Regions from separate parts of the Kitasatospora sp. NPDC087861 genome, predicted to be linked through region 2. Evidence: riboswitches for the same ligand, from Rfam matches in the RefSeq annotation. Region 2 holds a riboswitch; each other region holds the start of a gene.
The links. A riboswitch is a leader RNA that binds a small molecule or an ion and turns the genes downstream of it on or off. The one in region 2 is predicted to bind cyclic di-AMP.

Region 1 (5,311 bases), on a different contig from region 2:
AGTCGGCGGGCTTGGCGCCGGGGAAGGCGAGCTTGCGGTGGTACAGGCCCCAGAAGGCGGGCCAGTGGACGAGCGCGGCGCCCATGGCACGGACGACGCCGCGCATCAGGGCGTTCGGCGGCGGGTTCTCGATGAAGGCGTCCAGCAGGGTGATGCCGGCGACGCGGGCGGGGGCGTCCCCGGCGACCTTGACGACCGTCGCGCCGGTGTAGGAGTTGCCGACCAGGACGGCGCGCTCGATGCCGAGGTGGTCGAGCAGGGCGAGGACGTCGGCGGCGATGGCGGTGGGGGAGTAGTCGTCCCAGACGATCGAGGATTCGCCGAAGCCGCGCAGGTCCATGGTGACGACCCGGTGGCCGGCGGCGGTCAGCAGGGGGCGGAGGTGCCGGTACGCGGCGCGGGTGTCGAGCATCCCGGGGAGCAGGACGACGGGGGTGCCCTCGCCGTGCCGGGTGTCGTCGTAGGCGATCCGGCCGCCGTGGACGTCGAGGTACTGGGTGCTGGGGGCGCTGGTGGCGTTCATGGTGGGCCTCCTGGGACCGCCGGTGCGGGTCATCGGCCGTTCTGCCGATAGCCATAAAGCTAAGGCTAATAGCCTTAGCCGTCAAGCTCTCGGCAGGCAGTCGGAGTGCCGACCCTCGGAGTCCGCCCCTCAGGCCCCCTCGACCTTGAACGGGTCGTGTTCGCTGAGCAGCTTCTCCAGCCGGGCCTGGTCCACCCGGGTGACGATCTCGTTCGTCTCCTGCCGGTCGCGGATCACCTTGGCCAGCGTGAAGGAGGAGGTGACGGTGTAGAGGAGGCCGATGCCGAGGAAGGCCCGGGTCCAGCCGCCGACCGGCAGGTAGGCGATTCCGACGGCGAGGGCGCTGCCGGACAGCGCGAAGGACAGTACGGCCTGGAGGTGGTACGCGGCCGTCGTGCGTGACTGCATCGGTGCGTTCATGGCGCCAGAATGCGGCGGCGCGGCCGGGCCGCACATGAGTAGGAGTACTCAGGTGGGGGGTCGTTCGTTGACGTCCGATCATGTTAGGTGGCGTCAATGGTGGTCAAGGGTCGCAAAACGCCCATCGTGTCCCAGATTGCCCCGCCCGTCTCCGGTCGTCCCGAGCGAACGGCTTGGAATCAGGGCCTCCTAGGATTAACGTTTGATAACGCAGCGCGGTCGTCAACGCCGTACCCAGACGGCACCGTGCGCCGTCGCCTAATCCCGCCGGCCGGCCTCCGGGCAGGTCAGGGAGCCGGGGAACCACGTTCCTTGGGGTGAATCGGCAGGGCTCCGGCCCGGCCGTAGGAGACCTTCCTGCTCCGAACCCGTCAGCTAACCCGGTAGGCGCGAAGGAAGGAAAGGAGCGCGCCTCCGTGGCGTCGACGCACACCCCGGCACACCCGGCCGGCCCCGCAGCCGGTACCCAGCTCCTCGACCACCCCGGCTCGGACAGCCCCGAGCACTCCGGCCCGGACGTCGAGACCAACCGGCACCGGATGCCGCGTCAGACCCGTGGGGCCTCCCCGCTGCTCGGCGTCACTGCCGTCGCCGCGACCCTGGGCGCCACCGGCTTCGCCTCCGCCACCCCGGCTGCCGCCCCCGCCATCGAGGCCCCGGACGAGACCCCGGTCGCGCTCTCCGCCGACCCCGGCCTCGCGCTCGCCGCCCGCATCCAGCAGCAGGCCGACAGCCAGCGCACCGCCGCCGAGGAGGGCGCCCGCGTGCAGGCCGCGAAGGAGGCGGAGGCCAAGGCCGCCGCCAAGGAGGCCGAGGCCAAGCGGGCCGCCGACGAGGCCGAGCGGGCCAAGGCCGCCGCCCTCACCCTGCCGGTGCGCGACTACAACCTCTCCGCCCACTACGGCCAGAGCGCCCGCTACTGGGCCCACCTGCACACCGGCCTGGACTTCGCCGCCGACACCGGCACCCCCGTCTACGCGGTCGGCCAGGGCACCATCACCTCGGCCGGCTGGTCCGGCTCGTACGGCTACCGGATCGTCGAGACGCTGCCCGACGGCACCGAAATCTGGTACTGCCACCTCTCCTCGATCATCAAGGGCTCCGGCAAGGTCGGCTCCGGCCAGCAGATCGGCAAGGTCGGTGCGACCGGCAACGTGACCGGCCCGCACCTGCACCTGGAGGTCCGCCCCGGCGGCGGCGCCCCGGTCGACCCGGAGACCTGGCTCCAGCAGCGCGGCCTCAACCCCTGACGCACCCGCGAAGCCCCGGCCGCACACCGCGCGGCCGGGGCTCCGTCACATCACGCCCGGACGCGCCGGGCTCAGACACGCCGCGCCCGCACACGTCACTCCTGCACACGTCACTCCTGCGCCAGCCCCGCCAGATACGTGTCGATCTCCTCCTGCCCCGGCTCCGGTGCGAGGTCCGGGAACTCCGTCACCAGCAGCCGCGGCAGCCCGGGCGCCGTCCACTCCCCGTACAGGTCGAGCGCCGCCTCCGCCGCCGCGTCCTCGAACTCCCCGAAGTCCCCGGCGAGTTCGTCCGGCATCGGCCGGCCCAGCGCGGTCAGCTCGGCCAGGTTGCGGTAGCTGCGCCGCATCAGGCCCTGCTCCAGCAGCCGGCGCGCGCCATCGGTGGCCATGCCGACCGACAGCACCCGGGCCGGGCCCCAGCCCTGCTCGTCCACCTCGTCCAACCAGCCGGCCTGCCCCAGCGCGGCGAACGCGGCCAGCCGCTCGTCCTGCGTCAGCTCCCGGAATCCGGCCAGCCAGGCCCGGACCTCGGCCTCGTCCGCGACGTCCACCCCGTGCGCGTGCAGCAGCAGCGCGTACAGCCGGGGCCAGGTCACCAGGTCGGCGCGGCGCAGCAGCCCGGCCGCGACCTCGCCCTGCCACTCGGCCTCGGCGTGCAGCCGCTCCTGGCGCTTGGCGTTGAGGCGCTTGGCCGCCCGCTGGTGGTCGACCACCAGCCGCACGGCGGCGCCGTACGCCAGCGGGTCCGCCTCCGGCTCGGGTTGGACGTACAGGTAGAGCCGCTCGTACAGCAGGTGTTCCACCGCGGTCGAGGTCAGTTCGGGCCAGCCGTCGTGCATCCTGCCCTCGCCCAGCTCCAGCAGGGCCAGCACCGCGCGCAGCGGCGCCTCGGCCACCGGGGCGCGGTCCTGCGCCGCCGCCCAGGCGAGCAGGTCGGCGGCCCTGGTGCGCGGGGCGAGTCGCAGGTCTTCGTCGTTCATAGCTCGAACGGTAGCCGCTGGCCGGGGGTAGGGTCGGCTGCCATGGTCCCCGTCCGACTCACCGGCCCCCGCCTGGCCATCCGCGAGTACCACCACACCCCCGGTGACGTGGACGCGCTGTACGCGCTGTTCGGTGACCCGGAGGTCACCCGGTACCTCCCCTTCGATCCGCGCGACCGCGAGACCTGCGCCGACCAGATCGAGCTCTACCTGGAGGAGGCGATGGCGCCGGAGCGGGACACCTACCGGCTCGCCGTCACCCGGCGCGCCGACGCCGAGGACCCGGCGGACGCCGCGCCGATCGCCCACGCTTCCCTCACTCTCGGCGGGTACCGCTCCGCCCACCTCGGCTACGTGCTGGACCGCGAGGTCTGGGGCCGCGGCTACGCGGGCGAGATCGCCGGGCTGCTCTGCGACCTCGCCTTCGGCCCCCTCGGGCTGCACCGGCTGGCCGCCCGGGTCGACGTGGACAACGCGGCCTCCGCCAAGGTGCTCACCCGGCTCGGGTTCCAGTGGGAGGGGCGGGTCCGGCACGACCTGTGCAAGGGCGGCGTCTGGTCCGACTCCCACCTGTACTCGCTGCTCGCCGACGAGTGGCCGGGCGCGGACGGCTGACGACCCGCGGGGACGGCCGCCCGGCTCTCCCTGCCCGGCCCTCCCCGACCACCCTCCCCGACGACCGTCCCCGACCACCCGCGCAGACCGCCCGCCCCGCCCGAGGCGGACCCGAGACCGGCCCGGGGGTTAACCCCACCCCTGATCCGCCAGGCCTCCGGATCCTCCCCGGCTCGCCGTCCGGCCAGACTGGGAGCATCAGCCACCGAGAACGAGGGACCGAGGCCGGGACATGATCAGCAGCCGAAGCACGCTGGACCGCGAGTGGGACGTCCTCGGCGGTTACGGCGACGACCAGCGCTCCACCCGGGCCCACCGGACCGAGCAGCCGCCGGCCGTCTGGTGGGCGCCGTTCTCCGCCCACTACTACCGCGAGATCGGCTACACGCTCACCGGTCTGCCGGTGGCGATCGTCGGCTTCGCCCTCGCGACCACCCTGTTCTGCGTGGGGATCGGCACCTTCGTCACCGTCCTCGGCGTGCCCGTGCTGGCCGCCCTGACCTCCGCCGCCCGCGGCATGGGCCGGCTGGAGCGCGCCCGGGCCCGCGGCATGCTGGCGCTGGACGTGCCCGGCCCGGCGCCGGTGCGCCAGGTCCGCCAGGGCGCCTGGGGGGCGATCACCGCGCGCCTGGCGGACGCGGCCGGGTGGAAGGCCGTGCTGTACCAGGTGGTGATGCTCCCGTGGGCGATCTTCAGCTTCGCCCTGTCGCTGGTGTTCCTGGTGCTCGGCTGGGCGATGGCGCTGTATCCGCTCTACCACTGGGTGTTCCCGACCTTCACCACCTGGCGCGGGTACCGGCTCTTCGACTTCTACGACAGCGACCACGTCCGGCACCTCTACTACGTCGAGGGGGCCTGGCAGATCGCCGCGTTCTCACTGACCGGGATCCTGCTCGTGCTCTTCACCGCGCAGCTGGTCCGGGGCCTGACCAACGTGAACCGGGCCGCCGCCCGTGGCCTGCTCGGCCGCTGAACCCGCTGAACCCGCTGAACCCGAAGGCCCCACCGGCCCCACCCGCGCCCCGGACGTACTCCGGATGCGGGCGGGGCCGGCCCGTGTTCGGATGGCCGGGTGTCCGCCGTACACACCCCCGCCGACCCGAGCGCCGTGGGCCGGGACATCCTGGTCACCTCCCGTCCGCTGGACGAGTACTGCGCCCTGTTCGACCTCACCCGGTCCCAACTCGCCACGCTGCCAGGGCCGTTGCTGGACTGTCCGGGCGGCGCGGCCGGCCTGGCCGCCGAGGCGCGTCAACTCGGCTGCCGGGTCATAGCCGCCGACCCGGCGTACGCGCTCCCCGTGCCCGAGGTCGCGGCCCACGCGCTGGCCGCCCGGGCGTCGATGGCCGCCGCGCTGGTCGCCCGCCCGCACCTGTACCCGGCGCCGCGCCCCTGCCGGTCGGACCGCTACCTGCGCAGCTGGGACCGCGCCCGCCGGCTGTTCGCCGCCGACTCGGCCGCGCACCCCCAGCAGTACGTGGCCGCTGCGCTGCCCCGACTGCCGTTCGCGGACGGCGCCT
Region 2 (5,311 bases):
GGACGGCCGGCGGCAGCGACAGCTGGGCCAGCCCGCCGGCCGCGAGCAGCAGCGCACCGCGCCGGGACAGCACGCGGCGGTCCCCGCATATCGGCCGGGGGCCGTCGGGGTCGGACGGCGTCGGGCTCAGAGCCGGACCACCCCCGCGACCGGCATCGCGTTGACGCTCTCGTAGCGGACCTTGGCGCCCGGGTAGGGGGCGTGCACGATCACCCCGCCGCCGGCGTACATGCCGACGTGGTGCATGTCCCGGTAGAAGATCACCAGGTCTCCCGGCCGCGCTTCGGAGAGGCTGACCCGCTGACCGGCGTACGCCTGGGCCTGCGAGGTGCGCGGCAGGGTCACTCCGGCCTGCCGCCAGCTGTAGTACATCAGACCGGAGCAGTCGAAGGCGCGGGGCCCGGTGGATCCGTAGACGTAGGGCGAGCCGATCGTCCGCACCGCGGCGGCCAGCGCGGCCGCCCCGCGCTCGGAGGCGGGCGGCGCGGAGCCGAGGTCCAGCCGGTCGGTGCCGCGGGTGGCGCGCCACTCGGCGTCCCGGGCGTCCTGGACGGCCAGCCGGGTCCGCTCGGCGGCGCCCAGGCTGCTGAGCAGCCGCTGCGCCATGGCCAGCCGCTGCTGGATCTGCTGCCTGCTGTCGGCGAGCGAGCGGCGGGCCTGTTCCAGGTCGGCGAGCTTGCCGGAGGTCTCGGTGCGGCGCTGGTCGAGCCGGCGCTGGCGGGTGACCAGTTCGTGCAGGGTCTCCTGCTGCCGCTCGGCGGCCTGGCCGAGGGTGCGGGCCCGGTTCAGGTAGCCCTCCGGGTCGGTGGAGAGCATCAGCTGGACGGTCTGGGCCATACCGCCCCCGCGGTACTCGGCGCCGGCCACGGTGGCGAGGTCGCCGCGCAGCTGGTTGAGCTGGTCCTGGGCGGCGGCGACCTCGCCCTGCAGGATGGCGGTCTCACCCTGGAGGCGCTGCTGGGCGTCCTGCGCGGCGTTGTACTTCTCCGACGCCTGCTCGGCCTCGTCGTAGAGCTGCTCCACCTGCGCCTTGACGTCCTTGTGGGTGGGCGTGTCCGGCGTACCGGGGGCCGCCTGGGCGCTGCCGCCCGTCGTCACGCCGAGGGCGGTGGCGGCGGCCGCGGTCAGCACCAGCGCACGGGCGAGCAGTAGGGAACGGCGGTGCACGGGCATGGCGGCAGCGGCTCCAATCCTGCGGTGCGGCCCCGCCGCCGCACCGAAGGGGCGGCCCTCGAAGCGGGAGTCCGGTGGCAGACGTTAGCGAGTCCGGGCAACCGAGTCCAAACCCCTACCAACTCGAATATTTGACCAGTAATCGGACACCAGCCCGAGTCGCCGGAAAAGCCGCAGGCCCGGCCTTCCGTGGTGGAAGGCCGGGCCGGTCAGGACCTGAGCGGGGATCAGACCCGCACGATGGAGGTCAGCGGCATGTTGGAGACCGCCTCGTAGCGCACCGACGCGCCCGGCTTGGGGGCGTGCAGCACCTGGCCGTTGCCGGCGTAGATCCCCACGTGGTGGGCGTCGCCGAAGAAGATCAGCAGGTCGCCGGGCTGGGCCTGGGAGAGGTCCGTACCGATCCGGGTGCCGGCGTTGGCCTGCTCCTGCGAGGTGCGCGGCAGCGACACGTCGACCTGGTTGAACGCCCAGACCATCAGGCCGGAGCAGTCGAAGGAACTCGGACCGGTGCCGCCGCGGGCGTACGGGGTGCCGAGCTTGGAGGCGGCGATGGACAGCGCCGCGGCACCGCGCGAACTGCCTGCGGCCGGTTTGGGGGCCGTCGGCGCGGAGGTCTGCGGGGCACTCAGGTCGGTGCGGCTGGTGTCGCGGGAGGAGCGGTCGGCGCTCTGCTGGGCGGCGGCCTGCTGCTGAGCGGCCTTCGCGGCGGCGTCGGCCTTGGCCTTGGCGTCGGCGGCGGCCTTCTCCTCGGCCGCGCGCAGCGCCTGGCGCTCCTGCTCGGTCAGGGTGTTGAGGAGGTCCTGCGCGGCCTTGAGCTTGCCCTGGACCTCGTCCTTGGCGGCCTTCAGCTGCTGAGTGGTGCTCTCCATCTCGGCGAGCTTGCCCTGGGCCTCGGAGCGCACCTGGTCGAGCTTGCGCTGCTCCTCCTGGAGCTGCGTGAGCTGACCCTTCTGGGTGCTGCCGGCCTGGTTCAGGGTGTCGGCCTGGCTCAGGAAGTTGTCCGGGCTGGCGGAGAGCATCAGCTGGACGGTCTGGGATATGCCGCCGTTGCGGTACTGCTCGCCGGCGATCTCGGCCAGGCCGCCCTGCAGGTCGGTCACCTGCGCCTGCTGCCGCGCCACCTGGTCCTGCAGGCCGGCGACCTGCTTCTGCAGCTGCTGCTGCTTCTCCTGGGCGCCGTTGAGCTTCTCGGTCGCGACCTCGGCCTGCTCGTAGAGCTGGTCGACCTGCTCCTTGACCTGGTCCTTGGTCGGCTGCGGGTCCGCGTGGGCACCGGACTGCGCGGACATGGCGACCGCCGCGGCGGCGAAGCCGGTCAGGATCGACACCCGGGCGCGGCCGGCGGGCTTGGGACGACGATGGGACGCCACGAAGGCGGACTCCTTCTTCCTGCGCCGCCTACCGGGTGAGCTGACGGGTTCGGGCCGGAAGCATGCCCTACGACGCCTCACGGCCGTTCCACCGGCCGACCTGGCGCCGATTCACCCCGGAGGAACGTGGTTCCCCGGCTCCGCTCGACAGCGCCCCCGACTGCTGGGCTCCCCGTCGGGCAGGCACACGGCCCGCCCCGCTGCGTCGCGAACTCGACGGAAACCACCGCCGCCACCCCGGCTGGGCGATCGACAGTGCGGTGGTTCGAAGCACGACCCTAGTAACTGAACCGTGATCCGTTCAAATCCTTGTCAGAAAAAAGACGGAAGAAGACCAAAGTTCTTTGGTGAATATGACAGATGGTGATCACTGCCACACGCAAAGCTGATCGTCTTTCACGATGTGCTCGCCCGGCGGGCAAACCCGAACGCCACCCCCCGGTCGGAGGGTGGCGCGGATCACAGGCCCGGGCGGGGCCAACGGGCGTGTCGGGCCGTCAGACCCGGCGGATCGTGTTGATCGGCATCGCGTCGGCCTTCATCACCTTCACCACGTCGCCGGTGTGCGGCGCGTGCACCACCATGCCGTTGCCGATGTACATCGCGACGTGGTGCCGGTCGGGGCCGTAGATGACCAGGTCGCCCGGCTGGGCCTGGTCCAGCGTGACCCGGGTGCCGACGTTGCCCTGCTCCTGCGAGGTGCGCGGCAGCGAGATGCCGGCCTGGCCGTACGCCCAGACCATCAGGCCCGAGCAGTCGAAGGTGCTCGAGCCGGTGGCGCCCCACACGTACGGCGAGCCCTGCTTGCTCATCGCCTTGGCGACGGCCACGCCCGCGTAGCCACCGGCCTGCGGGAGGCTGCCGAGGTCGGTGCGCTCGCTGCCGCGCGAGGCCCGGTCGTCCTGCGTCTGCTGGGCGCGCAGCGCGGCGCGCTCCGAGGCGCTGAGCGAGTTCAGCAGGTCCTGCGCGGCCTTGAGCTTCTGGTTGACGTCCGACTTGGCCTGGTTCAGGTCCTTGGTGGTGGAGTCGAGCGAGGCCAGGACGGCGGCGGCCTCCGTCTTCTCCTGGTCCAGCCGGCGCTGCTGGTCCAGCAGACCCTTGAGCGCCTCGGTCTCGCTGGTGCTGGCCTGCTGGACGGTGGAGGCCTTCTCCAAGTAGCCGGACGGGTCGGAGGAGAGCATCAGCTGGACGGACGGGTCGATCCCGCCGGTGCGGTACTGCTCGCCCGCCACCCCGGCCAGGCCGGTCTGGAGCTGGGTCATCTGGTCCTGGCTGCGGGCCACCTGGTCCTGCAGCTGGTCGGCCTGCTTGCGGAGCTGGTCGGCCCGCTCCTTGGCGCCGTTGTACTTCTCCGCCGCCTGCTCCTGATCCTGCTGGAGCTGGTCGATCTGCGCCTTCACGTCGCTCTTGTTCGGCTGGGGCGCGGCATGCGCGGCGACCTGCGCGGAGAGTGCGACCGCAGTCGCAGCGGCGGCGGTGAGCACGGAGACCCGCGCGCGGCTCGGCTGCTTGGGACGGCGGTGGGAGGCCAAGGGAACTGCTCCTTCTTCCATCGGCCTCACCCGATCAGGTGAGAATCCGGAAAATAGGTTTGACGCCAGACCCTAGTGAAGATCTACGCGTTTTGCCACTCCCCCGAAGGCGTGAACTCCATTTCCCCCGCTGAATTCACGGGATGTGCACACCCTCGCAAACAGGGCGCTGACCAGGCATCATCCCGCCCGGACAGTGGTCAGGGCCGGGCCAGCCGGTTCAGCAGCAGAACGGAGGCCACGGGGCGCGCGCCCGCCTTCCGCACGCCCTCCGCGACCTCCCGGTCGGTGGATACCACCACCACCGGCCGGCCCTGCGGTTCGGCCCGCACCAGACGACGGATCAGCTCGTCCGCGGTCTCCCCGGTCCGACTGAACCGTACCCGCACACCGCGCGGTGGCGCCATGATCACCGGAACGTCCAGGTCCTGCCCGTCGAACACACAGGTGACCTCCGCCTGGGTGCGCTGGGCCAGCATCGCCAGCCCGCCCAGCAGCCGGATCCGCTGCTGCTCCAGCGGCAGCGCCGGATAGCCGGTCTTGGTCACGTTGTAGCCGTCCACCACCAGGTGCACCTGCGGGATCGCCAGCAGCTGGTCCAGCAGCGCCGGATCGTCGTCGGCCAGGCCGCGCCGGGCCACGTCGTGCGGCGAGGCCGACTCCGGCACCACCGCCTCCACCAGGTCCGCCGGGCGGATCTGCGAGACCGGCAGCGCCAGCTCCCGCTGCAGCCCCTGTGCCGACTGCAGCACGGTGTCCAGCAGCAGCCGCAGCCGCATGTCCTCGACGCTGCGCCCCTCGCGGGCCGACCGGCGGCCCTGCTCGGCGGCGGTCTCCAGCTCCCCGACCCGGTGCCGCAACCGCCGGGCCTCGGTCTCCGCGGCGCCGCGCTCGGCCGCCGCCTGCGCCTTCGCGGCCTCCAGCTCCCCGGCCACCCGCCGGGTCTCGGCCTGCGCCCGGCGGGTGTCGCTCTCCAGCGAGCGCACCTTCTTGCGCAGCGACTCGGCCTCCCGGCGGACGTCCTCGGACTCCGCGCGCTGCCGGTCCAGGTCCGCCCGCGCGGCGGCCCGCAGCTCGGCCAGCTCGGCCTGCAGCTTCTCCACCAGCCGGGCGGCCTCGGCGACCGCGCCCTCGGCACCGGCCCGCTCGGCCTCCTCCCCGGCCTCGGCGACCAGCCGGCTCCAACCGGCCGAGCGCACCAGGTAGGCGGCGGCCGCGACGTCCATCGGATCG
Region 3 (5,311 bases), on a different contig from region 2:
AACCGGCAGCCGTTCGACCTCACGGTGGTCGAGACGGCTGCCGGTTCCTGACCGGGCCCGGCCGGCGGTCACCGGTACGCGGTGGTCACCGGTTCGCGGGTAGCGGCACCCGGTTACCGATTACTGGTTACCGGTACACGCGGACGTAGTCGGCGGCGAAGGTGATCGGGGCGGTCCCCTGCGGCGCGGGGTGGTACTGCCCCGCGCCGACCGACAGGTTGAGGATCAGGTACGCCGACCAGTTGGCGCCGACGCCCTTGCCGTCCGAGAAGACCTTGACGCCGTTGACGTACCAGTCCACCGAGGTGGCGCCGTAATACGTCCCGATGGTCACCCACTGGTCCTTCGCGATCGCGCTCGCGTCGGTGTAGTACTTGGGGTTGCCGGGGTTGACGTGGTTGGTCAGCTCCAGCAGGTTCGGGTTGTCGGGGTGGTACTCGAAGGAGTCGACCTCCCCGTTGCCGTTCTTCCAGGTCCAGAGGGCCGGCCAGGCGCCGGAGCCGGACGGCAGCTTGACCCGGGTCTCGGCGTAGTCGCCGGTCTTGACCTGGAAGCCCTCGCTGGAGCCCTCGGTGGTCAGGAAGCCGGTGTTCCAGGCCTGCTTGCCGTTCTCCAGCGTGCTGCCGCTCGGCGCGGCGGTGAAGGTGGCGACCCCGTTCGCGACGCTGACGTTGTTCTTGTTCAGCCAGTCGAGCTTGTTGTCGTCCGGGTTGTGGTTGCCGTACTTGTACGAGCTGGTCTTGTCGCCGACCCAGCGCGAACCCCAGCTGATCGGACTGTTGAACTCGTCGGACCAGGTCAGCGACTTGCCGGCGACCGGGGAGACCGGGGTGCTCGGCGACGGACTGGCCGTGGCGCTCGGGCTGCTCGTCGGGGAGGGCTTCGGGGTCGGGGTGGCGGTCGGCTTCGGGGTGGCGGTCGCGGTCGGAGCCGGGGTCGAGGTCGGAGCCGGGGTCGAGGTCGCGGTCGGAGCCGGGGTCGAGGTCGGAGCCGGGGTCGAGGTCGCGGTCGGAGCCGGGGTCGAGGTCGCGGTCGCGGTCGCGGTCGGCGCCGGGGTCGGAGTCGAGGTCGGCGCCGGGGCGTTGGAGACCACGAGCTGCTGCGAGGGCAGGTTGTGCCAGGCCCCGCCGAGGTCCTGCCAGAAGCCGAACTGGGTGTACGTCCCGGCCGGCAGGGTGCGCGCGCCGCTGGTGAAGTTCAGGCCGCTCGGGCAGATCCGCGCGTTGGAGGCGTTGCCGGGGAAGTCGAGGTTGGCGCCGGACGCGTCCCGGACGCCCACGCCGACGGTCTTCGCGGTGAAGCAGGCCGAGGAGTGCAGGGTCAGCGAGGCGGTGGTGGCCTTGGTCGCGACCATGGTCGCCGGGGCCAGCCGGTCCTGGGTGACGGTCGGAGCGGTGGCGGCCTGGGCACCGGTGACGGCCGGCAGGCCGAACAGTCCGGCGCCGGTGATGGCGAACGCTCCGGTGGCGGCGAGAGCGGCGCTGCGGCCCCGGCGGGAGGGGCGGGCGTGACGCGGCGCGCGGCGACGGGCAGGCTGGTGCATGGGAGTGTCCTCTGCGACGCCTGCGAGGTGAGCTGTCGGATTCGGGCGGAGGTGGCCCGGCCGCCGGTGGAAGCGGCTTCACCCCTAGCCACGGCCCGCACGCGGGAGCGTACGGGCCGGGCGCTGACCTTGGTTCCCCCGCTCCTGTCCGTTGTGGTGCTCGATTGCCGACCGGCGGGTGGACAGGACTCGGCGTCCCGGCGGCGGAGTCCGCGAGAGCGAACGACCGTTGCAGGCTAGGCAGACCGTACGTGAACGGACAACCCGGCCGGGTCGGTTGTCGCACAGCTCACAGTGGTGTCGATCAACGACGCTGTGTGGTGGATCCGTTGGGGTCGATCAAGGGATCGGCGGACCAGGGAAGCAGCGGATCGGAAGCGGATCAGCGGACCAAGGGATCAGTCGAGCCAGCCGTCGACCTGGCTCTCGGCCTCCGGCGCCCAGGCGAGTTCCAGGTGGTTGAGACCGGCGAGCAGCCGGGTGCCGCCGATCGTCGCGACACCGGTGGTGTCCAGGGCGCTCGCGGTGAACACGATGCCGTCGCTGGGCCCCCGGTTCTCGTTGAGCACGCCCGGGATGTCGGCCGACCCGCCCGCGAGCAGGTAGGTGCGCACCGACGCCGGGACTCCGGCCTGCTGCAGCGGCGCGATCAGCGACCCGGCGTCGATCGCCGCCTGGATGCCCTGGCCGGAGGTGTAGAAGCCCTGGCCGCCGTAGTAGGTGGTCCACCAGTCCTGGGAGGTGCCGTCCACCCCGTACCGGCCGTCCCAGCGGGCGAGCAGCTGACGCTGTCCCGGGTAGCAGTCGTGGCCGCCGGTGGGCAGCACGCCGAGGCAGGGCTGCGCGGTGTACGTGCCGTAGCAGGTCATGTACAGGTGCGGGGACGGCGCGTTGGCGGTGCCGCCGCAGGCCGGCCAGGCGGCCAGGTCGAAGGACCAGCCGTGCGCGTACACGTAGTCGAGCCCGCCGTTCGGCCCGCCGAGGGCGATCAGGCGGCGCACGTCGCCCGCGTACGCCCTCCCCCAGGACGGGCGCACCGAGGACACGTACGCCCGGGCGGCGACCTCGCCCTTGCTCCACGCCACCACGTCCACCTGGGAGACCCCGAGCCGGGCCCGGATCAGCGCGACGGCGTCGCCGACGGTCTGCGCCTGGAGCAGGTTGTCGCCCTGTTTGTGGGCGAAGCCGATGGCGAACACCCGGTGGCCGGTGCCGGCGAGGTACTGGGCCAGGCCGGTGGACGGGCAGGCGGAGGCGCCGCAGGTGCCGCTCTCGGCCGGGTTCGCCCAGGCGCGGTCGACGTTGTCGTTGGCGCCGTGGACCAGCAGGACGGGGGTCTGGCGGCCGCCGGCGTCCCAGCCGGTCGCGGAGTACAGCAGGAAGCGGCCGGAGTAGGGCTCGCCGGTGCCGCCGAAGTACGTTCGGCGGGCGCCGTCCTGGTCGCCGCGACCGTCGGCCGGGTACTGCTCGGCGCGGAAGCCGGGGGTGGTGTCGAGGTAGCGCTCGACCTTGGCCCAGCCGTTGCCGGGGGCGGGGAAGGTGGCTTCCAGGGCGAGGGGGGCGGCGGCGGCTTGGGCGGCGGAGGTCTGCGCGGTGGCGGCCTGCGCGGTGGCGGCCGCTTGGGCCGTGGTGGGGGTGCCGAGGAGGAGGGCGGCGAGGGTGAGCAGGACGGCGGACAGCGCGGTGGGGGTGCGGCGCGGCGTGCCGGGTCTCGGCGTGCGGGGTCTCGGCGCTCCGGGTCTCGTGGGGGTGGCGCTCGTGGGGGTGCGTCTCATGGGGGTGGACGGTAGGACCGGCCCGCGGCGGGCGCCCAGGTGCCGGTCATACACCCCGGAGGCCGGCACGGTGGCGGCCGGTGCCGTGGCGCACTGCCCACGGGCGCGCCTGCTCGGCTCACCGGGTCGGATAAATTGGAGGTCCGACATCTTCCGCAGTGCACAAGACCGCCGTGCACGGCCTCACGGAAACGAGGTACCGCCCCACCATGACCGCGCCCCTGCCCGCCTTCGCCGGCCGCACCTACCTCTTCCGGGCCGACAACGGCGCGGCCTTCCGCAACACCTATTCGGCCGACGGCCGGCGGCTGCGCTGGGAGGGCCTCGGCGAGTCGGCGGGCCAGTGGGAGGACGTGCTACTGCACGTCGCCGAGGTGGCACCGGAGATCTACTTCATCAGCTGGACGGAGCAGAGCGGGATCACCGTCAGCCACGTCATGGACCTCGGCCGACTGACGGTGCGCGCCTTCTGGACGTACGAGGGCGAGGGCGGCCGGGTCGGCGAGCTGCACACCGGGACGCTGGAGCGGGTGGTCTGAGCCTCGCCGCTCCCGCGCCCCGGGGCTGGTCCCCTGCTGTCGGCCTTGCCTGCCCGTTGATCCGCTCGGATCAGCTAGATCCACTAGATCCACTGGGTCCACCGGGTCTGCTGGGTCTGCTGGGTCTGCTGGGTCCGCTGGAACTGCTCGGGTCTGCTCAGACGGTCTGGTTCGGCACCTTGAGGTGCTGGGACAGCCACTCCAGCGAGGACGGCAGCAGGGCGCTCCAGGTCTCGAAGTTGTGGCCGCCGTTCTCCAGCATGCTGTAGGAGGCCTTCATCGGGGCCTGCACCGCGTCGACGAAGGCCTCGGTGTCGTGCCGGTAGTTGCCGTCGCCCTTCTTGGTACCGGCCAGCAGCACGGACACCTTCGGCTGCGGCAGGTTCTTCAGCCGCCACATCAGGTTGGCCTCGTCGCGGCGCTGCTTGCTGCCGCCGAAGAGGTCGCCCGTGGTCGGGTCGTCGGCGGCGTCGTAGTAGGCGGAGAGCGCGACGGCGGTCGGGAAGACGTCCGGGTGGCGCATGGCCAACTTGAGGGCGCAGTAGCCGCCGGTCGAGTTGCCCATGAAGGCCCAGGCCTGCGGGTCGGACGAGACCCGGAAGCTCGCCTGGATCGCCGAGGGGACGTCCTTGGTGAAGTACGTGTCGGACTGCGCTCCGCCCGGGATGTCCTCGCACTCGGTGTCCTGCGGCAGGGCCGGCGAGGGGCGCACCATGACCATGACGGTCGGCTGCATCTTCCCCTCCTGGAGCAGCTTGAGCGCCGCGCCCGGGTAGTTGAACCGCGTGATCAGGTTCTCGGCGAGCCCGGGGAAGCCGGTGCTGACGATCACCGCCGGGAACTGCCGCTGCGCGTACTCCGGTTGGAAGTACTGCGGCGGCAGGTAGACGTACCCCTCGGTGGACAGCCGGCTCGCCGCACCGTCGATCCGCACCTTGCGGATCTCGCCGGACTGGCTCGGCTCGCGACCCATCGCGCCGCCGCCCTTGACGGAGGCGTGGCCGATCGTCTCCACGAGCAGCCGACCGGACGCGTCCGCCTTGTTGTGGATCACCACCGGGCCGGTTTCGCCGGTGCCCAGCAGGTCGTCCCAACTGCTGTAGAAGGCGAAGTAGTTGTTCGCCACCAGGCCGAGCGCGGCAAGCACCGTGAGCTGGGTGGCGAGCAGCGCGCCGATCCGGCCGAGCACCGCCTGCCAGGTCTGCCTGGCGAGTCTTGGCCACAGCCAGACCGTGCCGGCCGTCATCACGACGGCGATCAATACGGTCAGCGCCAACACCTTGTGGCTCGTCAGACCCATGTCCTACTTGCTCCCACGCCTCGAACTCCCCGCCCCCTCCGCTCAGGACATCCGAGGTGGTCACCCCGGTTCCCCCGCCGGGGCGCGCGATCACCAACCCTAACGGGGCGGGGAGGCGGAACGGGCGACAGATGACAACTGACAGATAACAGAT
Region 4 (5,311 bases), on a different contig from region 2:
GAACTGTGGTCATGCGGTCGAAACCTCCACCTAGGGCAAACAGCGCACAGTCTGCCATCAGTTGAGCGCTCACGGTGCCGATACTGACGGATGTTCCTATCAGTTCCGCACTCCGAGCACCAGGATGCACGTGCATTCGGCGCTTGCATATGCCAATAGTGCGACTGCACGTGAATCGACTCTTGCATCTGCAGTGAGCGCACACCACCATGGTGCACGTGCACCTGCACATCCCTGGCATTCCCGCGGGCTCCGCGTCGACCCCACGCGCGACTCCGTGCACCGACCCGGCGGCGTCCCCCCGCGCCACCGGGCGTTCGAGTGCGCGCGCGCTGGTCGAAGGGGCGGCCGAGCGGCCGAGCGAGTCGGAGGTGACCGGCATGACCCCGGCGGGTCCAGCCGTGTCCGCCCCCTTATGGGAGGAGCTCTTCATGAGCACCGGTACGGCTTTGGCGATTGACCCCCATGTGGTCACCTGCACGCTCGCTCCTCGCTTCGAAGCCGTCAGAACCGCGCGCGACTTCGCCCGGACCTCTCTTCAGCGCTGGGGCCTGATGGAGTTGTTCGACGACGTCGCGCTGGTGGCCTCGGAACTGGTGACCAACGCACTACGGCATGCGATCGGCGCACGGCCCGACCCCGCGGGCGGCGCCCAAGGCGGGTACGACTTTCCCATACAGCCGACCGCTGAAGGCCGACTGCCGATCCGAATAAGCCTGGTCCACCGCTCTCCCCAGGTGGTCTGCGCGGTGAGCGATCCGAGCAGCATCGGTCCGGTCGCCCGGGAGGCGGACTTCGTCGCCGAATCCGGCCGCGGACTGCACCTGGTGGAGTCCTTCAGCCGCTCCTGGGGCTGGCACCCGCTGGGCAGCGGCAAGGTGGTCTGGGCCCTGTTCGAGGCGGAGCCGGCCACCGGTTCCGAACTCGGTGGACGGCACCGGCGCTCGGCCTAGCGCCAGGCGGCGCGCGGCCGGCCGAGGAAGGCCCCGGGAGGACCACGCCCCGGGCTCCTCAGGACGGACCGGCGGGCCGGGCGCACGTGCGCGACAGGCCCCGGCGCGACTCTCAGAACGATTCCCCGGACGACTCCCGGGGCAGCCCCCGGACACGCCTCCGGGCCACCTGTCGGCCGAGCCGCAGGACGAACCACCGGACGGGCCGCCGGACGGGCCGCCGGGCCGGCCGCGGTACAGGGTCCGGACGGGTCGCCGGACGGCGCGCGGGTCCACTCGCGGCGCCCTCGCAGGGTTGACCGCGAGGTCGTGGAGCGGCCGCGGAAGAGCCGGGGTCGGAACCGGAACCGGAAAAGACAAAGGCCGTCGCGGTGTCAGCACCCACGACGGCCCCCCGATGGAAGACGGCGGCCGGTCAGACCGCCAGGTGGTCGAACTCCCCGTCCTTGGCCCCCAGCAGCAGGGCGGCGATCTCGGCCCGCGTATAGATGAGCGCCGGACCTTCCGGGAAGCGCGAGTTGCGCATCGCCACATCGCCCCCCGGCAGGGCCGCGAACTCGACGCAGTTCCCCTGGGAGTTGCTGTGCAGGCTCTTCTGCCAGACCACCCCCTTGAGGTCGGCGGCCGCCATCCCGTTGTAGGTGTCGTACGAGCCGTGCGTGTCCTGCGAGTCGTGCATAGAAATCTCCCGAAGAGCTCCGGAGTGGTCGTCCAGCGCGGCGCCCCCGGCACCCGCCGAACGAACGGACCGGCCCCGTACCGGCCCGGCACAACGCCTCACTTGACGTGATGATAGCTGCTGTGCACGTGCATCAGCACGGGACATTGCAGGTGCACGAGGCCTTTCACCGCCGCCCCGAACTCTTCACGGACCCTTCTCCTGACGGTACGTAAACGGACATAGTCGAGTGAATCGCCAGATCTCCGATAACCGGCCGTGAGCGTTTCCCCGCTGAATGTTGATCTTCCGGCGCCGGGAGTCGCACCGCCGTGACCCTCCGTCAAGCGAACCTCAAGCTGTGAGACATCTCACGCGCCACAGTCGCAACTCGACGCCCCGTCGGACACGTCATGGCAACTGGCGGTGACCATCCGAGGCCAGGGGGAGATATGTCCGAATTGCGGGCAAACCACCCGGACGGCACACCGGATGCGCGGCGCACGCACCATGACCACGCGAAACCCGAACGGCAGCCGACTGCAGGCCTGACGGGCCGATGTCCTACGATCTCCGGCATGAGCACCGCAGCCATCCCGGGCGCGCCACTGCCCGTCCGTAGTCCAGGCTCCCGTGCGCGGGGGCGCCACCGCCGCCCCGAGCGCCCCGAGATCCCGGCCGGCTCCCCGGCCCTGGTGCTCGCCGTGCCCGCGACCGCCGGGCCCGAGTCCCGCTCGGTCGTCGAGGAGCTGCTGTCGATCGTCCGCAGCGAGCAGGGCGGCGTCCAGACCGCCGTCGGCTACCTCCCCGGCAACGCCGCCGAGAGCACCGGCGGTGACGAGCACACCGTCGCCGAACTGCTGGCCATGGCCGCCGAGGCCGGCCTGCCCGCACCGGTCCTGGTACCGCTGGTACCCGGCCCGCACGGATTCCTGACCGAACTTCACGCCCTCGCCGCGGAGTACGGAGCGCCCGTCACCGACGTGCTCGGCCCGCACCCGCTGCTCGCCGAGGCCGTGCACGTGCGACTGTCCGAGGCCGGCCTGGCCCGGGCCGACCGCGCCCGGCTGTTCGCCATCGCGACCGCCGCGGACGGCGTGGTGCTCACCACCGTCGGCGGCGAGGACGCCGCCGCGGCGGCCGGCATCACCGGCGTCCTGCTGGCGGCCCGACTGGCCGTCCCGGTCGTCCCCGCCGCGCTCGACGTGCCCGGCTCGGTCGCCGCGGCCGTCAACCACCTCAAGGAGACCGGCTCCCAGCGCCCGGCGCTGGCCCCGCTGGTGATCGGGCCGGAGGCCGACTCGGAGCTGCTCGCCGCGGCCGCCGAGGAGACCGGCTGCCCGTCCGCCGCGCCGCTGGGCGCCTACCCGACGGTCGGCCAGCTGATCGCCTCCACCTACCTGGCCGCGCTGCCCGCACCCTCCCCGGAGGCCGAGGCCGCCGCAGAGGCGGAGGCGGAGGCCGCCGAGGGCACCCACGCCGGTCGCGCCGCCCACGCGGCTCACGCCGCCGCCGAGGGGCCTGCCGACCGGTAACGGACACCACGCGCACCGAGAGGGCCCGGGACGGTAGCGTTCCGGGCCCTTTCGGCTTGTCCCGTACGGGAGTTAAGGGGCGAATGAGAGTAATGTCCGTTCTGTTCGCATTTGTTCGCCGCCGCCTGGCGTACCCCCCGGCTGTCGAGGCGCACCCACACCCCCTTCCCGCGCCTATGCCCTCATGCGACCCGACGCGCCGTCACTCACTCCCTGAAGCTCAGACAGTTACGTACGCCTATAGCGACGTTGCCGAAAAACGGTCATTTCCGATCATGATGGGTTAGGGAAATGGCGCTTCTCACCAAACCGTGATGTGCATCACAGGTGTTTGCAGTTTGAACTTAAGTCTGCTTAACGTGCTCCCCGTTCGTGGCCACACGGACCCAGTTCATCCGCGACGCCGAGTCCTGCCGTCGGATGTCCTGGCAGCGCGAAAACGCATCACGGCAGGAGCGGGGGACCCACAGGTAAGTCGCCCCGGACCGCTCTTCGGAACGGTTCAGGGCTAGGGGTGAAGCCGCGCCCACAGCGCGGCCGGGCAACTCCAGCCCGAATCCGACAGCTCACCTCGCAGGCGTGGGAGAGGACCGCGTCTTCATGCTGCCCACCAACGGCACCCGTCTGTCCAGCCGCACCCGACGCGTGATCGCCGCCATCGGCGTCGCGGGCGTCGGCCTCAGCATCCCGTGCCTCACCTCCGGCACCGCCTCCGCCGCCTCCGTCGCCACCTGGGACAAGGTCGCCCAGTGCGAGAGCACCGGCAACTGGAGCATCAACACCGGCAACGGCTTCTACGGCGGCCTGCAGTTCACCTCCAGCACCTGGGCCGCCTTCGGTGGCACCGCCTACGCCCCGCAGGCCAACCGGGCCACCAAGGACCAGCAGATCGCCGTCGCCGAGAAGGTGCTCGCCTCGCAGGGCCCGGGCGCCTGGCCGGTGTGCTCCGTCCAGGCCGGCCTGACCAAGGGCGGCGCCGCGGCGTCCGTCGACACCGCGGCCGGTTCGACCACCGGCTCGACCGCCGCCAAGCCTGCCGCCAAGCCCGCTGCCCCGGCCGCCAAGCCGACGCAGGACCAGGCCCCCGCCACGAAGCCCGCTTCGAAGCCGGCCGCGCCGGCCCAGGACCAGGCACAGGCCCAGGGCAACGCCCAGGCCCAGGGCGGGGACTACACCGTCGCCGCCGGCGACTGGCTGTCCTCGATCGCCGACAAGAACAACGTCCAGGGCGGCTGGCAGCGGCTGTACGAGCTCAACCGCGGCACCCTGACCGAGGGTCCGGACACCATCTACCCGGGCCAGCGCCTGTCGTTCAAGGACGGCGGCCAGGCGGCCCAGCAGTCGGCGCAGGCCGACCAGTCCGGCTCGGGCTTCACCTGGTTCGACCGCTCGCAGAAGTCCGGCCAGACCTCCAACGGCGGTGCCGTGAACGCCAAGCCGGCCGCGCAGAGCCAGGCCCCGGCCTCGAAGCCGGCCGCCCAGGCGCAGACTCAGGCCCCCGCCCAGACCGCCACCGGCAGCATGGCCGCCGCGGTCTCCTTCGCCAAGTCGAAGGTCGGCCAGGCCTACGTCTACGGCGGCACCGGCAACGGCGGCTGGGACTGCTCCGGTCTGACCCAGGCCGCGCTGCGTGCCGCGGGCGTCTCCGTCCCGCGCGTCGCCGCCGACCAGGCCGCCGCCAGCACCCACGTCTCGCTGGACAGCCTCCAGGCGGGCGACCTGCTGTTCTGGTCCAACAACGGCAAGGACTCCGGCGTCTACCACGTCGCGATCTACATCGGCGGCGGCCAGTACGTCGAGGCCGCCAACCCGAGCTCGGGCGTGCGCCTGCAGACCGTCGCCAACTGGGCCCCGGACTTCGCCGGCCGGGTCTGAGGACGACGGGCGAGCGACAAGGAACAGGTAACAGATGACGGCTGACAGATAACAGATAACAGATTTCATCATCTGTCACCTGTCAGCCGTCGCCCGCCCCCGGGGAGAGTCTGGTCGCTCCTCCGGGGGTTCCGGCGCATCCCGCCCCCGACGACCAGGGGCCATGGTCAAAGCCCGCGCCAGCGGGCATGCTGCTGCTCCGCAGCAGAGGAGGAGTCACCATGGCCCAGGTCACCGTCACACTCGACGCGAACCTCGCAATCGACGCGATGATGCTCTCCGGCACCAAG

Region 1: linked by a shared signal. The riboswitch ahead of ACIOJE_RS23230 (M23 family metallopeptidase) and the one ahead of ACIOJE_RS21215 (NlpC/P60 family protein) in region 2 are both predicted to bind cyclic di-AMP.
Region 3: linked by a shared signal. The riboswitch ahead of ACIOJE_RS09985 (hypothetical protein) and the one ahead of ACIOJE_RS21215 (NlpC/P60 family protein) in region 2 are both predicted to bind cyclic di-AMP.
Region 4: linked by a shared signal. The riboswitch ahead of ACIOJE_RS10845 (transglycosylase family protein) and the one ahead of ACIOJE_RS21215 (NlpC/P60 family protein) in region 2 are both predicted to bind cyclic di-AMP.

What each region holds. Positions count from the first base shown of each region.
Region 1 covers NZ_JBIUUS010000016.1:181,406-186,716, forward strand. Annotated here, with positions in the region: gene ACIOJE_RS23220 (alpha/beta fold hydrolase) at 1-523, opposite strand, end outside; gene ACIOJE_RS23225 (YiaA/YiaB family inner membrane protein) at 653-931, opposite strand; cyclic di-AMP (ydaO/yuaA leader) riboswitch at 1,189-1,347, shown strand; gene ACIOJE_RS23230 (M23 family metallopeptidase) at 1,360-2,193, shown strand; gene ACIOJE_RS23235 (hypothetical protein) at 2,304-3,176, opposite strand; gene ACIOJE_RS23240 (GNAT family protein) at 3,219-3,791, shown strand; gene ACIOJE_RS23245 (sensor domain-containing protein) at 4,024-4,764, shown strand; gene ACIOJE_RS23250 (hypothetical protein) at 4,864-5,311, shown strand, end outside.
Region 2 covers NZ_JBIUUS010000014.1:172,723-178,033, forward strand. Annotated here, with positions in the region: gene ACIOJE_RS21205 (hypothetical protein) at 1-73, opposite strand, end outside; gene ACIOJE_RS21210 (NlpC/P60 family protein) at 127-1,173, opposite strand; gene ACIOJE_RS21215 (NlpC/P60 family protein) at 1,401-2,546, opposite strand; cyclic di-AMP (ydaO/yuaA leader) riboswitch at 2,557-2,709, opposite strand; gene ACIOJE_RS21220 (C40 family peptidase) at 3,044-4,078, opposite strand; gene ACIOJE_RS21225 (NYN domain-containing protein) at 4,279-5,311, opposite strand, start outside.
Region 3 covers NZ_JBIUUS010000005.1:115,303-120,613, reverse strand. Annotated here, with positions in the region: gene ACIOJE_RS09990 (hypothetical protein) at 1-51, shown strand, start outside; gene ACIOJE_RS09985 (hypothetical protein) at 128-1,543, opposite strand; cyclic di-AMP (ydaO/yuaA leader) riboswitch at 1,546-1,712, opposite strand; gene ACIOJE_RS09980 (esterase/lipase family protein) at 1,942-3,318, opposite strand; gene ACIOJE_RS09975 (MoaF-related domain-containing protein) at 3,528-3,857, shown strand; gene ACIOJE_RS09970 (esterase family protein) at 4,015-5,157, opposite strand.
Region 4 covers NZ_JBIUUS010000005.1:320,547-325,857, reverse strand. Annotated here, with positions in the region: gene ACIOJE_RS10865 (helix-turn-helix transcriptional regulator) at 1-13, opposite strand, end outside; gene ACIOJE_RS10860 (ATP-binding protein) at 432-953, shown strand; gene ACIOJE_RS10855 (DUF397 domain-containing protein) at 1,369-1,632, opposite strand; gene ACIOJE_RS10850 (hypothetical protein) at 2,190-3,146, shown strand; cyclic di-AMP (ydaO/yuaA leader) riboswitch at 3,577-3,739, shown strand; gene ACIOJE_RS10845 (transglycosylase family protein) at 3,726-5,021, shown strand; gene ACIOJE_RS10840 (hypothetical protein) at 5,243-5,311, shown strand, end outside.